DNA from 2 places in the Cobetia sp. 3AK genome. Region 1 is predicted to be linked to the other one. Evidence: predicted binding sites of a transcription regulator. Region 1 holds the regulator's gene; the other holds the start of a gene.

Region 1 (7,534 bases):
AGACCGCGATGCGCCGGCGGGTGGGGCTGTCCTTTTCCAGCTGCTCGACCAATGGTGCCAGCAGCATGCCGGGCAGATTGTCGATGGCATAGTAGCCAATGTCTTCCAGCGCCTGGAGGGCAATCGATTTGCCGGAACCGGAGCGACCACTGATGATCACGATCTTCATGGAGTGCTCTCCCAGGGCGAGGTCAGCATGAGGTGAAAGCGGAGGGTGCCTGAGGCCAGTCAGCGACAAGCCCGGAGCGAGTCCGGGCTTGCAGGTTCAGCGCGCCGGCAATTCGGCGATGGCCGAGGTCAGGGCATCGAACAATGCTCGCTGACTGTCTGCCTGGCGCAATGCTGCCCGGTTGGTGGGCGAGTTGAGCAGTTCCGCCACCTGGCCGAGCAGAGTGAGATGGGTGTCATCTGCCTCCTCGGGGACCAGCAGCACGAACAGCAGATCGATGGGTTCGCCATCGATGGCGTCAAAGTCGATGGGGTCACCGAGCTTCATGAACGCCGCGATGGGGGTCTTGCAGTGTGGACTGCGTGCATGTGGCACGGCCACGCCGTGGCCGATACCCGTCGAACCCAGTCTCTCGCGCCCGATCAGGCGCGAGAAGACTTCCTGGCTGTCCAGGCTGGGAATGTTCTGAGCAATGAAGGTGCTGAAGAATTCCAGCACCCGCTTCTTGCTCCCCCCGGGGACGCCGTAGAGCGTGCGCTCGGGGGGAAGAATCTGATCAAGTGTCATGGCAGAAGGTCAACGGGTCCCGGTGCCCTGAGAGCGAGCCTGGGACTTTTCCTTGTGTTTGACCAGCTGGCGGTCCAGCTTGTCGGCGAGCGCGTCGATGGCAGCGTACATGTTGGGGTCTTCTGCCAGGGCATGGAGGTCGGCGCCAGCGGCGTGCAGGGTGCAGGCAGCTTGTTGGCGTTCCTTCTCGATCGACAGTGTCACCTGAACATTGGTGATGTTGTCGTAATGCCGTTCGAGGCGAGCGAGCTTCTCGTTGACATAATCGCGGAGAGGATCGGTGAGTTCCACATGATGCCCGGTGATATTCACTTGCATGGACACGCTCCTTTATCCAGCGGGTTGCCTTTGAATTGTAACCCTTTTTGACTGCGAGCAAACCCTGATTGAACGCGCGGCCACTTTCTGACTCCGGCCATGGTCTCGTGGCGATCATCTGCTGGCGAGAGCGGCGGTGCCGGTGTACCGAGCGTCTACCCCGACAATGCCCAAGCTTTGAACAAAGATCAACGCTGCGCTGCATCGTGGGGCAAGGCTTGTCTTCAACCCAGCGAGGGATATCAGCAGGTTCTTCATGAGCATCGCCTCGCATCACGGACGGAATGGGGCTCGAGAAACCGGCCGTTTGTGGCCAATGTCAGCATTTACGTCGACGTTCGTGTGGCAGGAGTCGGTGGCGACCCCTGGCTATCTGTCCGTGGGATGTGAGGGAAAAAGAAAGCACTCTGGAGAAAAGTGGCAGGAAAAATAGGCAATTGGGGGCGTGAAGTCACTCACGCAGTCGCAAGGACAGGCATTGCCAACCGGTATTCAGACGACCGATTGGCAGATGATGCCAGGATGGCAGGTGCAAGGGGGCGAGCTTCAGCGCTCCGACGTGTGGAGCCCGCTGGCTTGCGGGTATCCGTTATCGAGACTCACGCCAAGCGCTTGCGCTCGCTGGAGGAGGGGATGCCCATGGCCTCGCGATACTTGGCGACCGTCCGGCGCGCTACCTCGATGCCATCACTGGCCAGCAGATCCACCAGGCGTGAGTCGGACAATGGCTTGCGCGCCGGTTCTTCCGAGATCAGCTTGCGAATGCGCGCGCGGATCGCGGTGCTGGAGTGCGCGTCACCGTTGCCGCTGCCACCCACCTGACTCGAGAAGAAGAACTTGAGTTCGAACACGCCTCTCGGGGTGTGGATATATTTCTGGGTGGTCACCCGCGAGATGGTGGATTCGTGCATCTCGACCACTTCCGCGATGTTGGCGAGGATCAGCGGCTTCATGCCTTCTTCCCCCTGCTCGAGGAAGTCGATCTGGCGCGCCATGATCTCGCGGCCCACCTTGAGCAGGGTGTCGTTGCGTGAGGACAGGCTCTTCATCAGCCAGCGGGCTTCCTGAAGATTGTCCTTGAGGAAGGTGTTGTCCGCGGACTTGTCGGCCCGCTTGATGAGGGCGGCATATTCCGGCTGGATACGCAGCTTGGGCAGCGCTTCCGGGTTGAGCTCGACCTGCCAGCCGTGACGCGTATGACGGACCAGCAGGTCCGGGATGACGTAATCACTGGCAGGCTCGCCCCAGGCGGACGCTGGGCGCGGGTCGAGCGCCCGTACCAGACGAATGACGTGATCCAGCTCATCATCATCCAGGCTCAGGCGACGCTTGAGCAGCTTGCGATCGTCATTGCCCAGTGCCTCGAGGAATTGCCGCACCAGACGGCGGGCCTGGGCCAGCAGTGGCAGATCGTCCGGCAGCAGGGCCAGCTGAAGCAGCAGGCATTCCCGCAGGTCTCGAGCGAACACACCGGTGGGATCGAACTGCTGAAGGCGCAGCAGGACCTGCTCGAGTTCCGACGCCTTGAGGCCGGGCAGTCCCTGACCTCGCAGGCCATCGACCAGTTCGTCCAGGCTCATGCTCAGGTAGCCGGCCCCATCCACCGCATCGATCAGACTCTCCGCCATCTGGCGTTCACGCGCATCGAGGTCCGTCATCGCCAGCTGCCAGCGCAGATGGTCCTGCAGGCTTTCGACACTGGTGTTGCGATCGAAGTCCGGCCCGTCCTCGCTCGAGCTTCCGCTGCCGGAACTGGTCAGGCTGCCTGCGTGATCCTGGTAGAGGTCCGACCAGTCACTGTCGAGAGGGTATTCTTCAGGAATCTCGCTGTTGGTCTCGGAGGTGGAGATCTCGCTCTTGTCCTGTGTCTCCGCGACATCCAGCGACTCGTATTCCTCGTCAAGCTCCAGCATGGGGTTTGACTCGAGCGCCTGCTGTATCTCCTGACGCAGGTCCAGCGTCGACAACTGCAGCAGCTGGATCGCTTGCTGAAGTTGCGGGGTCATGGTCAGGGAAGTGCCGAGTCGAAGCTGCAAGGTGGGTTTCATGGGGTCTGTCATTCACGGCAAAGGAACGTGCATCTACGCTATACCGTGGGTCGGGGCACTGACAAGGGGCAGTCGAGAATATTCAAGCAACTTGCATGCCATGTTGCCACCAAGGTGGTATGGACGTCATGCATTCGAGTGAGGTGTGGCAGAGCAGGAAGGTTCACGGGGAGATCACGCAAGCGCATGTCGAGGCGCTTGCGTGAGGGGGCGGGGAACGAGGCCCCGACAGTGAAGCAGGAAGTGGCGGGTGCTGGAGGGTGCTGGTGAGAGCAGAAGAGGTCGGACGGCTCTCGTCAGGCTGACGGCTCTCACCAGGCTGACGGCACTCTCGGGCTAGAGCTTGAACTCATGGCCCAGGTAGACATCACGCACCTGCTGGTTGGCGAGGATGGTGTCGGCGTCGCCATGCGCGATGATCTGACCATCGCCCACGATGTAGGCGGTATCGCAGATGTCGAGTGTCTCGCGCACGTTGTGGTCGGTGATCAGCACCCCGATGCCGCGGTCACGCAGCTGGCGCACGATGCTCTTGATCTCGCCCACCGAGATGGGGTCCACGCCGGCAAACGGCTCATCTAGCAGCACGAAGTCTGGCTCGGTGGCCAGTGCGCGAGCGATCTCCACGCGGCGGCGCTCCCCGCCGGAAAGGCTCATGCCGGCACTGTCACGAATATGCGTGATGCTGAACTCGTTGAGCAGCTCCTCCAGGCGTGCCTTGCGTCCGTTGCGATCCAGATCCTTGCGCGTCTCGAGGATCGCCATGATGTTGTCGGACACCGAGAGCTTGCGGAAGATCGAGGCTTCCTGGGGCAGATAGCCGATGCCGGCGCGAGCCCGCTGGTGCATGGCGGCGCCGGACAGGTCGTGGTCATCGATGGTCACGCTACCGGCATCCGAGCGCACGAGGCCGACGATCATGTAGAACGAGGTCGTCTTGCCGGCCCCGTTGGGGCCCAGCAGGCCTACGATGTCACCCTGGCGGATTTCCAGCGAGATGTCCTTGACGACCTTGCGACCCTTGTAGGCCTTGGCCAGATGACGAGCGCTGAGGGTACGTGGGCTGGCAGCAGTCATGCTCATTGATCCTTGCTGGCATTGGCGCCACGTGGCGTCAGGGTCATGTGGACGCGTGACCCCTCGGAGGATGAGGCATCGGTGCCATTGCTGGCATTGACCTGGCGCTTGTCCAGGAAGTATTCCACGTAGCCACCTTCGAAGGTGTCATCGCCTTTCTCCAGGCGGGCATCGCCGACCAGTTCCACCCGGCGCTCCAGCGCGTGGTAGCGAATGGTATTCGCCCAGCCCTTGACCAGTCGCTCGTCGGTATCGGGTTTCTGCTCCATGTAGGCGCGCTGGCCGGTGGCCTTGACCAGGGAGATCTCGCCGCTGTCGGCGCGACTGATGTCCACGCGCGCGGCATCCAGCTTCATGCTGCCCTGGCGCATTTCCACGCGACCGGTATAGGTGGCCGTGCCGGCCTTGTCATCCAGTGACAGTGAGTCGGCGGCAATGTTGATCGGCTGGTTGGCATCGCTGTCCAGCGCCAGTGCGGTCGGGGAAAGCGTCGTCATGCCAAGTGCCAGGCCAAGGGCCATGACACCGGGTCTGAGTGTCTGGCGCCAGACCGTCAAGGGCGTGAGAGTCGTTGAAGTCATGGAGTGCTCCTTGGCAGAACTGGTAAGGCTTCACGATCACTCAGGCCATCGTGAAGCGGAAATCGGGGAGAGAGGATTCGGCGCATGCAGGGGCGCGCTCACTGATCCTGGGCCGGTGCGGCATCGAAGGTGCTGGAGACGCGGCCATCATCGTCACGGGTGGTGTCATTGCCGGTGTCGAGAGTCTCGGCTTCCCGGGCGGCATCGCTCTTGCCCTTGCCGGGTTGCAGGGTACTGCGGACGCGGCCTTCCAGCTGGGCGGAATCCTGAGAGAGGTCAGCGCTGAAGCGGTCACTCTCGACGCGTTGACCATTCTGGGTGATCACCACCGGCACGTCACTCCAGGCACGGTTCTGCTCACGACTGTAATGCAGCACGTCGGTGTCCAGTGTCCAGGCGTCCGAAGGCTGGCGCAGTCTGGCATTGCCCTCGAGGGTGAAGGTGTCGCCGCCGGCGCTCAACACGCCACTGTCACCCGTGGCGTACCAGCGACGGTCTTCGCTGTCGTTGGTCCGGATCTTCGGTGCCTGCGCACGCGTCACGTCATCGCCTGGCGTGTGTTCGATGTGCGGGGAGGTCATCGACTGGATCGACACTCCCCGCGCATCGAAGCGCGTCATGTCAGCCCCGTCGAGATAGTAATCCGGCTCATCACTGCTGGCGTCGACATCCACTGTCGATTCCAGACTGTTGCGCTGCTCGATCAGGGCCATGACGCCGCCGACCAGCAGGAGCAGCAGCATCAGCCACAGGCGCGGAGAGGGACGGGGAAGACGTGGCATCAGGCGCGCGACTCCTGCAGATAGGTATCCAGCACCGAGGCCCAGTGGCCCTGTGCCTTGAGCAGCAGATCACAGATCTCGCGCACGGCACCATCACCGCCCTGACGAGTGGTCACCCAGTTGGCTTCACTCATCACATAGGGCATGGCGTTGGGAACGCTGACCCCCAGACCGACGCGACGGATGGCTTCGCGATCCGGCAGGTCATCTCCGCAGTAGGCCACCTCATCCAGCGCGATATCGTGCTCGCGACACAGGTTGGTCAGCGCGACCAGCTTGTCCTCGCGGCCCTGAATGACGTCCTGGATACCCAGCTCCTTGGCGCGACGTTCCACCATCGGCGAGCTGCGACCCGTGATCAAGGCGACTCGGATACCGCTGCGCAGGATCAGCTTGAGGCCGTGGCCATCCTGGACGTGGAAGCTCTTGGTTTCCACGCCATTGGCATCGTAGTGCAGCCGGTTGTCCGTCAGCACGCCGTCCACATCCAGCGCCAGCAGGCGCACGCGACGTGAGCGGTCGATGATGTCCTGGGGGTAGTCCTCCGCCAGGGAAGTGATGTCATTCATGGTCTTTCTCCTCGCATTCCGTGCATGCGTGACGCATTCCTGTAGGCGACGACCGCCAACGGTTGCGTGCTGCCCTCGCCAGACTCACGGGACTGTCGTGCAGAGACAGCAATCCCGCGGGGGAGTTCAGATCACGCCGCTGGCCAGCAGGCCGTGCATGTGGATGGCGCCGATCGGGTGCTCATCCTCGTCACAGACTACCAGAACGCTGATGCGGTTTTCTTCCATGATGCGCACCGCCTCGGCGGCCAGCATGCTGGAACGGATGGTCTTGCCACCGCGCGTCATGACGTCATCGACCTTGAGCGCCCGCAGATCGCCGTGCTGATCCAGGGTGCGGCGCAGATCCCCATCGGTATAGACGCCGACCAGATGCTCGTCCTCGTCGATCACGCAGGTGAACCCCATGCCCTGGCGGGTGATCTCGAGCAGCGCATCGCGCAGTGGGCTGCCCAGCGCCACGCGTGGCAGGGCATCGCCTTGATGCATGACGTCCTGGACGCGCAGCAGCAGTCGCCGCCCCAGACTGCCACCGGGATGAGAGAGTGCGAACTCCTCGGCGGTGAAGCCGCGGGCTTCCAGCAGTGCCACGGCCAGCGCATCCCCCATCACCAGTGCGGCGGTCGTGGAGGCCGTCGGTGCCAGATTCAGCGGACAGGCCTCCTGGGCGACGCTGGTGTCCAGGTGTGCGTCTGCATCACGCGCGAGCGTCGAGCCGGGCTTGCCGGTCATCGAGACCAGCGGCGTCCCCATGCGCTTGAGCAGTGGCAGCAGGGCGGTGACTTCGGCGGTTTCACCGGAATTGGACAGTGCCAGCACCGTGTCCGACGAGGTGATCATGCCGAGATCCCCATGGCTGGCTTCGCCGGGATGCACGAAGAACGCCGGCGTGCCGGTGCTGGCCAGAGTCGCCGCGATCTTGCTGGCGATATGGCCGGATTTCCCCATGCCGGTGACGATCACCCGGCCCTTGGTCGCCATCATCAGCTGGCAGGCATGATCGAACTCTGCATCCAGCTGGTGCTCCAGTGCCGCGATGGCGGCGCCCTCGATCGCGAAGGTGCGTCGGGCGCTGGCGCGGAAATCCGCCTGCATGGCGGCGTGATCGCGGCCGCTGGAGGGCGAATCATCGGCAGTGGAAGACATGTCGGAGGTGGCGGGCTGGATTCTGGAGGACTTGGTCATGTTCAGATTGTTGCCTGTGTGTGGCCAGGACTCAAGGTACGTGAGAGAGGCGTCACTCACGCGCTGCAACGCCTCGGGCGTGATGCTGACATGGGGCGGATGGCCTGATCGTTCCGGCCTGTCCGCCTACAGGCGTCAGCGAGTCAGGCTGATGGCAAGCCAGGCCGTGTAGCCGAGGTAGCAGGCCAGCAGCACCAGCCCCGGACCACGGCCGATGCGGCCGCGACGCTGCCAGATG
Region 2 (7,534 bases), on a different contig from region 1:
GCGCTGTTCCGCTCCCGGGCGGGCCGGGTCTCTCCCCATCATTCGGTCCAGCTGACGATAGCCGATGGCTTCCATCAGCTGGGGCCGCTGCACGCCATCCTGCGCAATGAGATCGCTCAACGTCAGCGCGACACGCAAGACCCGGTGATAGGCACGCGCCGAAAGATTGAGACGCGACAGCACGCCGGCCAGCCACTGACGCTCGCCGTCCTCCAGCTGGCAGGCGGCTTCCAGGGCATGGGTGTCGAGATGGGCATTGAGCCCGCCGCGGGCCAATTGACGAGCGCGGGCTGCCAGCACCCGTTCGCGCACTGCGTCCGAGGCCTCACCGGGGGTCGCGGACGTCAGCTCCTCGGCAGGCAGTCCCGGTACCTCGACCTGCAGATCGATACGGTCCAGCAGCGGGCCGGACAGGCGCGCCTGATAGCGCTGGATCTGGGCCGGCGTGCAACTGCAGTTGCGACGGCTGTCACCAAGATAGCCGCACGGGCAGGGGTTCATCGCCGCCACCAGCTGGAAACGTGCCGGAAAGCGCCGCTGGTGGCTGGCACGCGAGATGAGGATGCGGCCGCTCTCCAGCGGCTCACGCATCACTTCCAGCACACCACGATCAAATTCCGCCAGCTCGTCCAGAAACAGCACGCCATGATGGGCCAGCGACACCTCTCCCGGACGCGGTCTGGAGCCACCCCCGACCAGCGCGACACCACTGGCGGTATGATGCGGCGCCCGGAAGGGCCGCTGGCCCCAGCGCTCCATGATCGGCATCCCGCAGACCGAGCGTACCGCCGCGACTTCCAGGGCCTCGGCCTCCCCCAGCGGCGGCAGAATGCCGGAGAGGCGACTGGCCAGCATCGTCTTGCCCGTACCCGGCGGCCCCGCGAACAGCAGGTTGTGGCCTCCCGCAGCGGCAATCTCCAGCGCACGCCGCGCCTGATGCTGGCCACGCACCTCGCTCAGGTCCGGCTCCGGGAGTCGCGCCTGAGGAGTGACGGAACAGACATGCGGCGTGATCCTCTCACGCCCGAGAAGGTGCGCCACCAACTCCAGCAGATGGCCCACGGACAGCACATCCAGCTGTTCCGCCAGCGCGGCCTCATCGGCATTGCCACGCGGCACCACCAGGGTGCGCCCGGCCTTGCGACAGCAGAGCGCAGCAGGCAGCACGCCAGTAACGGAGCGAATGCTGCCATCGAGTGCCAACTCGCCCAGACACTCGATCTGCGCCACGGCCTCTTCCGGCACCTGACCGGATGCCACCAGGATGCCCAGTGCGATCGGCAGATCAAAGCGCCCACCCTCCTTGGGCAGGTCAGCCGGGGCCAGATTGAGGGTGATTCGGCGCGCTGGAAACTCGAAGCCTGCATTGAGCAATGCGCTGCGCACTCGCTCACGACTTTCCTTCACCGCCGCTTCCGGCAAGCCAACGATGGAGAGCCCCGGCAGCCCGTTGGAGAGGTGTACCTCTACCTGCACCTCCGGAGCTTCAAGACCAAGAGATGCGCGCGTGCGCAACATTGCCAATGACATGAGTCTTCCCTGCGTGATGCCGCCTCTCTGCTGCACGGCGCAATCGGAGCAGGCACCCGCCTGCCATGAGCGCGAGGGCACGATACCGGTGCCATCTCCTCCAGCATGGCAAATCTCATACCTGCCAGCGTGCACACGACTCAACGCTTGGCGATGCGGCACTCCTCAAATGTCACTCGCGCTGCCGGACACGGCATGTCCTCACTGCACCGCAACGGTATTATCAGCGATTCCAGCCACCCGTTTCATAATTTTCATTACGCCACCAACCCCTATAGTTACTGGATACGTAAGGAAAATACCGACTGCGGATAACATTACATAAACCCCTCGACAGGGCATTTCCCAGCGCTCAAATATCCATCATCTGGCAACGCCAAACCCTATCGATATGGACACCGATCCGCACCACCTCATCGAAGCGTGACGCATTACACTCTGAATCAACACTTGAGGGCGACATCAGCCCTCCTCCAGCACCCGGCCAGACCGGCGAAACAGGCGGCAGAGAGGCAATATCGTCACCCGGAACGGGCAAGACACCCGCACGATGAACCAACGGCAGCGTTTCCCGTCGACATCGCGGCATGAATTTCATGAAGAGCTTCACGAAGTAGTTCACGGAGAAGTTCATGAAGAAGTGAATGGAGAAACGCCCTGGCATGACTCAGGAGGCTGGGCTCAAGAGAAGAGGCGCGGGAAGGGAGTGCCTTTCCCGAGAGTCACGCAGGCCCCACCCAATGCCAGCCTCCTTCGATGCGCCGGACTGGCTGCCGTGTCTGTTCAGCTCGAGACATTCATGCGGACTGAACGTTGAAAATAGCCCATCAACCGGCTTTTTCCATGAAATAACGCGCGTTCTAGCAGATATTTCACGAAGTTGGCGGCATGGAACACCTGGCTGATCACAAGCCCTCGGGCCTGCACCAGAAGAGTGCTCATGGAACATGCAAGGCGGTGCTCCAGGCGCTACAGGAGTGCCTCAGAGGGGGACTGCTGGTATATTTGATCGGTTGTCTCGGCCCTGCTGATACAACCGCCAAGCTGTCTCAAGGAGGCCACCCAAGGGTGGCAGAGAATCGTCCAACCCACGGAAAGGGCCAGCCATTCAGGACGACTTCGGCTTGTTTCAGGAGTAACACCTCATGCAAGACATGCTTGCCTCGCTGGCACCCATGGCGGACATCATCGGCATGCTCGGCACCTCTCTGGTGGTCGGTGCCTTCTTTCTGCTGCAGATTGGCAGACTCGATGCACGTAGCCTGACCTACAACCTCATGAATCTGAGCGGGGCGATCCTCTTGTTGATCAGCCTGTGCATCAACTTCAATCTCGCCAGCTTCGTGATCGAGGTGTTCTGGATCGTGGCATCTCTGGTGGGCCTGGTTCGCTGGTTGATGGGGTCTCGTCCACAGACGGTCTGACCTGCCCGGCACCCGCCTCATGCGACGGACACAAAAAAACCGCCACACCTCGACGGGTGTGGCGGTTTTTTTGGCAGCATGTCATTCAGGCGTCGCGTTGACGCTCGATCTCCTCAGCGTGGCTGGCGGCTTCCCGCTTTGCCAGCGCGGTCTCTCCCTCATCGTCCACCGCCACGGCAGGCTCGGTGGTCGACGCAGCACCCGCCACCAGTCCCTGCTTCTCCAGCAGCGCCTCAAGTGCGATGACCTGCTTCTCCAGCGACTCCACACGCCCGCGAGTCCGCGTCAGCACATCCATCATGATGTCGAAGTCCTCGCGCGACACCAGTTCCATGCGATCAAAGGCGCTGCGCATCACGCCCTGTACGGACTTCTGCAGCTCTTCCGGGCCGTGCGAGGCGTCCTGGAGGCGCTCACCGATCTGCTGGGCCATACGCCCGATGACGTCGTTCTTGAACATGCTCCACCTCAGCCATTGCAAGCCGACGGGCCCATCATGGGGCTGTCGGTCAGAGAAAAGGATCTCCCCGAAACGTGGGGGACATCATGTCATGTTGCAAGGATACGCAACCCGCTGGCCTGACGCATGTCTCGACCCCGAATCTCTCGCCACTGACGGCAGGCACGGACCTTGTGCACCATATTAGCGCTATCTCCTACCTCGAAAGCCGCAATTCAGGCACCAAAGCGGTGCATCGCCATGGCGTTCTCCTTGCCGTCATTTTTGGCCTTGCTGCGGAGCTGCTTTTTCCCTCAGCACAACTAGATGAATTTAAAGATTTTTTAACCTCATGGCATACCTCGTGCGATGCACTTGTCAGGAACAGGCCACCAGCAGTGTCTGATTGGCCGCACTCAACATGACAGATCATTGCGGTAGCAAACGGGGGCAGCACATGAAACTGATCACCGCCATCATCAAACCCTTCAAGCTGGACGACGTGCGTGAAGCGCTGGCCGACAACGGCGTGCAAGGCATCACGGTCACGGAAGTGAAGGGCTTCGGGCGACAGAAGGGCCACACCGAGCTGTATCGCGGCGCCGAGTATGTCGTCGACTTCCTTCCCAAGGTCAAGATTGAAGTGGCTGTTGATGACAGCAGTGTGGAAACGGTGCTGGACGCCATCACCCAGGCAGCCAACAGCGGCAAGATCGGCGACGGCAAGCTGTTCGTCACCCCGCTGGATGACGTGATCCGTATCCGTACCGGTGAACGCGGCGCCGATGCTGTCTGAGCCCCGCGCACAATAATAAAGGAGAATCCCGCATGAACGAGATCATCGAGGTCAAGTACGCACTTGATACCTTCTATTTCCTGGTCTGTGGCGCCCTGGTGCTGTGGATGGCTGCCGGCTTTGCCATGCTGGAAGCTGGCCTGGTACGCGCCAAGAACACTACCGAGATCCTGACCAAGAACGTGGCGCTGTTCGCCATCGCCTGCACCATGTACATGGTGGTCGGTTACCACATCATGTACTCAAGCGCCGAAGGCGGCTTCCTGCCGAGCCTGGGCTTCTTGATCGGCGCCGAGAATACCGCTGAGGAAGCGCTCGCTTCCGGTGGCGACATCTACTACAGCGCGCGTTCCGACTTCTTCTTCCAGGTGGTGTTCGTGGCGACCGCCATGTCCATCGTCTCCGGTGCAGTCGCCGAGCGCATGAAGCTGTGGGCCTTCCTGGCCTTCGCCGTGGTCATGACGGGCGTCATCTACCCGGTCCAGGGTTACTGGACCTGGGGTGGCGGCTTCCTGAGCGAAGCGGGCTTCAGTGACTTCGCCGGCTCCGGCATCGTGCACATGGCAGGCGCTTCCGCCGCACTGGCTGGCGTGCTGCTGCTGGGGGCTCGCAAGGGCAAGTACGGCAAGAACGGTGAGATCAACGCCATCCCGGGCTCCAATCTGCCGCTGGCGACCCTGGGCACCTTCATCCTATGGCTGGGATGGCTGGGCTTCAACGGCGGCTCCGAGCTGGTGCTGTCCAACATCGATGAAGCCAACGCGGTCGCTCAGGTCTTCGTCAACACCAACGCCGCTGCCTGCGGGGGTGTCATCGCCGCCCTGATCCTCGCCCGCCTGTGGTTCCGCAAGGCTGACCTGACCATGGCCCTCAACGGCGCCCTGGCTGGCCTGGTCGCCATCACCGCTGGTCCGCTGGCACCAAGTGTCGGTGCTGCCACCCTGATCGGCGCCGTCGGTGGCCTGCTGGTGGTGTTCTCCATCGTCGGCCTCGACAAGCTCAAGCTCGACGACCCGGTCGGTGCCATCTCCGTCCACGGTGTGGTCGGTCTCTGGGGCCTGATGGCAGTGCCGCTGACCAATGACGATGCCACCTTCTCCGCACAGCTGCTGGGCGCCGTGTCCATCTTCGCCTGGGTATTCATCGCAAGCTTCGTGGTCTGGCTGGTCATCAAGACCATCATGGGACTGCGCGTCAGCGAAGAGGAAGAGTACGAAGGCGTCGATCTGGCGGAATGTGGCATGGAGGCGTATCCGGAATTCACCTCCAGCCGCAAGTAATCAAGGATCGAGACTCACGCGACACCCAAAGACTCCCGCCACCTGGCGGGAGTCTTTTTTCCTGACCGGATAAGCGGTGTATGCTTGAGCAATAGGGGCTGGCGTGGCGAGCAGCAACGCCACCCGCACCATCACCCAAGGAGAGAGACGATGAAACTGGTCACTGCCATCATCAAGCCATTCAAGCTCGACGACGTACGCGAATCCCTGTCCGAGATTGGCGTCCAGGGTATCACCGTGACCGAGGTCAAGGGTTTTGGCCGCCAGAAGGGCCACACGGAGCTGTATCGGGGTGCCGAGTATGTGGTCGACTTCCTTCCCAAGGTGAAGCTCGAGGTCGCCGTGGATGACGCCATGATCGATTCCGTGATCGAGGCGATCACCAATGTCGCCAACACCGGCAAGATCGGTGACGGCAAGATCTTCGTCTCGCCGCTGGAGCAGGTCATTCGCATCCGTACCGGCGAGACCGGCAAGGACGCCGTCTAAGCCCCTGGTGCAAGCCCTGGCGATGACGTGCTGCCCCGACGGGTGACATGAGCACACAAAAAACCGCAGGCCATTGGCCTGCGGTTTTTTCGTTTCAGCACGTGCCGTTCATGCGTGATGCTCGTGGTTCATGCTCAGGGCATCACTTCTCGACATGCTTACGTCTCGACACGCTCACTTCTCAACACGCTCACTTCTCGACAAAGGCACGCTCGATCACATAGTCACCCGGCACACCCATCTTCGGCGAGATGGCGAAGCCACGGGCATCCAGCATGGCGCTGATATCGTCGAGCATCGCCGGCGAGCCGCAGATCATCGCGCGGTCACGCTTCGGGTCCAGCGGCGGCAGGCCGATGTCCTCGAACAGCTTGCCATTCTCGACCAGATCCGTGATGCGGCCCTGGTTGCGGAACTCCTCGCGCGTCACGGTCGGGTAGTAGATCAGCTTCTCGGCGATCTCTTCCCCAAGATACTCGTGCTTGGGCAGCTCTTCCGCGATCATGTCGGCATAGGCCAGCTCTGAGACATGGCGCACACCGTGCATCAGGATGATCTTGTCATAGCGCTCATAGGTCTCCGGGTCCTGAATCACGCTCAGGAAGGGCGCCAGGCCAGTTCCGGTGGAGAACAGGTAAAGATTCTCGCCCGGCAGCAGATCGTCCAGCACCAGCGTTCCGGTGGGCTTGCGCGAGACCATGATCTGGTCACCCGGCTTGAGGTGCTGAAGGCGTGAGGTCAGCGGGCCGTCCTGCACCTTGATGGAGAAGAACTCCAGATGCTCTTCGTAGTTCGGGCTGGCGATCGAGTAGGCGCGCATCAGCGGCTTGCCTTCGACTTCCAGGCCGATCATCACGAACTGGCCATTCTTGAAGCGCAGGCTGTTTTCCCGCTGGGTGCGGAAGCTGAACAGCGAGTCGTTCCAATGATGGACGTCGATGACTTCGGTAGTGGTCAGACTGCTCACCTGGTGGCCTCCCGGGGTCGCGCCCCTTGAAATCAAGCATTCTATTATGGAATAAGCAAATAACAGCTTATGACCCAATGAACTATGCAGCGATTGTAGTCACTGTTGGGTTATGCGTTAAATGGTTTATCTGGATATAGGTTATCCAGACTATCAATATTGATTGCGAATGAATCGCATTACAAGCCCGGCAATGGCCTGCTTCACATTGCAGCGCGAACCGGGTGTTGCGCTGGCCAGCGAGCTCCTCTCGACACTGCCTGCATGCACAAGGAGGCGGAATGCGTTACAGCCTGCGACAACTGGCGGTCTTCGTTGCCGTGGCACGCCACGACAACGTCTCGCTGGCAGCCGAAAGCCTCGCGATGTCACAGTCCGCCGCCAGCACGGCCTTGGCCGAACTGGAGCGCCAGTTCGACTGTCGCCTGTTCGACCGGCATGGCAAACGCCTGCGCCTCAATGGCCTTGGCCGCGAACTGCTTCCCAAGGCCATCGCCTTGCTGGATCAGGCGGAAGAACTCGAGCAGCTGCTCGGCCAGCAGGATGCCACCGGTTCACTGGAAATCGGCGCCACCCTGACCATCGGCAACTACCTGGCTCCCCAGATCG

What was found. Region 1 encodes sigma-54, which starts transcription at its own class of promoters, with help from an activator protein. Its sites were predicted from a motif close to TGGCACNNNNNTTGCTNT; they were not measured.
Region 2: QD228_RS10780 (P-II family nitrogen regulator) is a predicted target of sigma-54. The motif match lies at 3,747-3,764, and genes of this name have one in related genera.

Annotation. Positions count from the first base shown of each region.
Region 1 covers NZ_JARWKR010000001.1:467,355-474,888, reverse strand. The annotation lists gene rapZ (RNase adapter RapZ) at 1-169, opposite strand, end outside; gene QD228_RS02065 (PTS sugar transporter subunit IIA) at 266-736, opposite strand; gene raiA (ribosome-associated translation inhibitor RaiA) at 746-1,054, opposite strand; gene QD228_RS02055 (RNA polymerase factor sigma-54) at 1,654-3,102, opposite strand; gene lptB (LPS export ABC transporter ATP-binding protein) at 3,439-4,185, opposite strand; gene lptA (lipopolysaccharide transport periplasmic protein LptA) at 4,182-4,760, opposite strand; gene lptC (LPS export ABC transporter periplasmic protein LptC) at 4,859-5,542, opposite strand; gene QD228_RS02035 (HAD hydrolase family protein) at 5,542-6,111, opposite strand; gene QD228_RS02030 (KpsF/GutQ family sugar-phosphate isomerase) at 6,238-7,206, opposite strand; gene QD228_RS02025 (calcium/sodium antiporter) at 7,432-7,534, opposite strand, start outside.
Region 2 covers NZ_JARWKR010000006.1:232,329-239,862, reverse strand. The annotation lists gene QD228_RS10800 (YifB family Mg chelatase-like AAA ATPase) at 1-1,530, opposite strand, end outside; gene QD228_RS10795 (hypothetical protein) at 1,883-2,152, opposite strand; gene QD228_RS10790 (hypothetical protein) at 2,676-2,954, shown strand; gene QD228_RS10785 (accessory factor UbiK family protein) at 3,040-3,414, opposite strand; gene QD228_RS10780 (P-II family nitrogen regulator) at 3,851-4,189, shown strand; gene QD228_RS10775 (ammonium transporter) at 4,222-5,469, shown strand; gene glnK (P-II family nitrogen regulator) at 5,620-5,958, shown strand; gene QD228_RS10765 (ferredoxin--NADP reductase) at 6,149-6,925, opposite strand; gene QD228_RS10760 (LysR family transcriptional regulator) at 7,207-7,534, shown strand, end outside.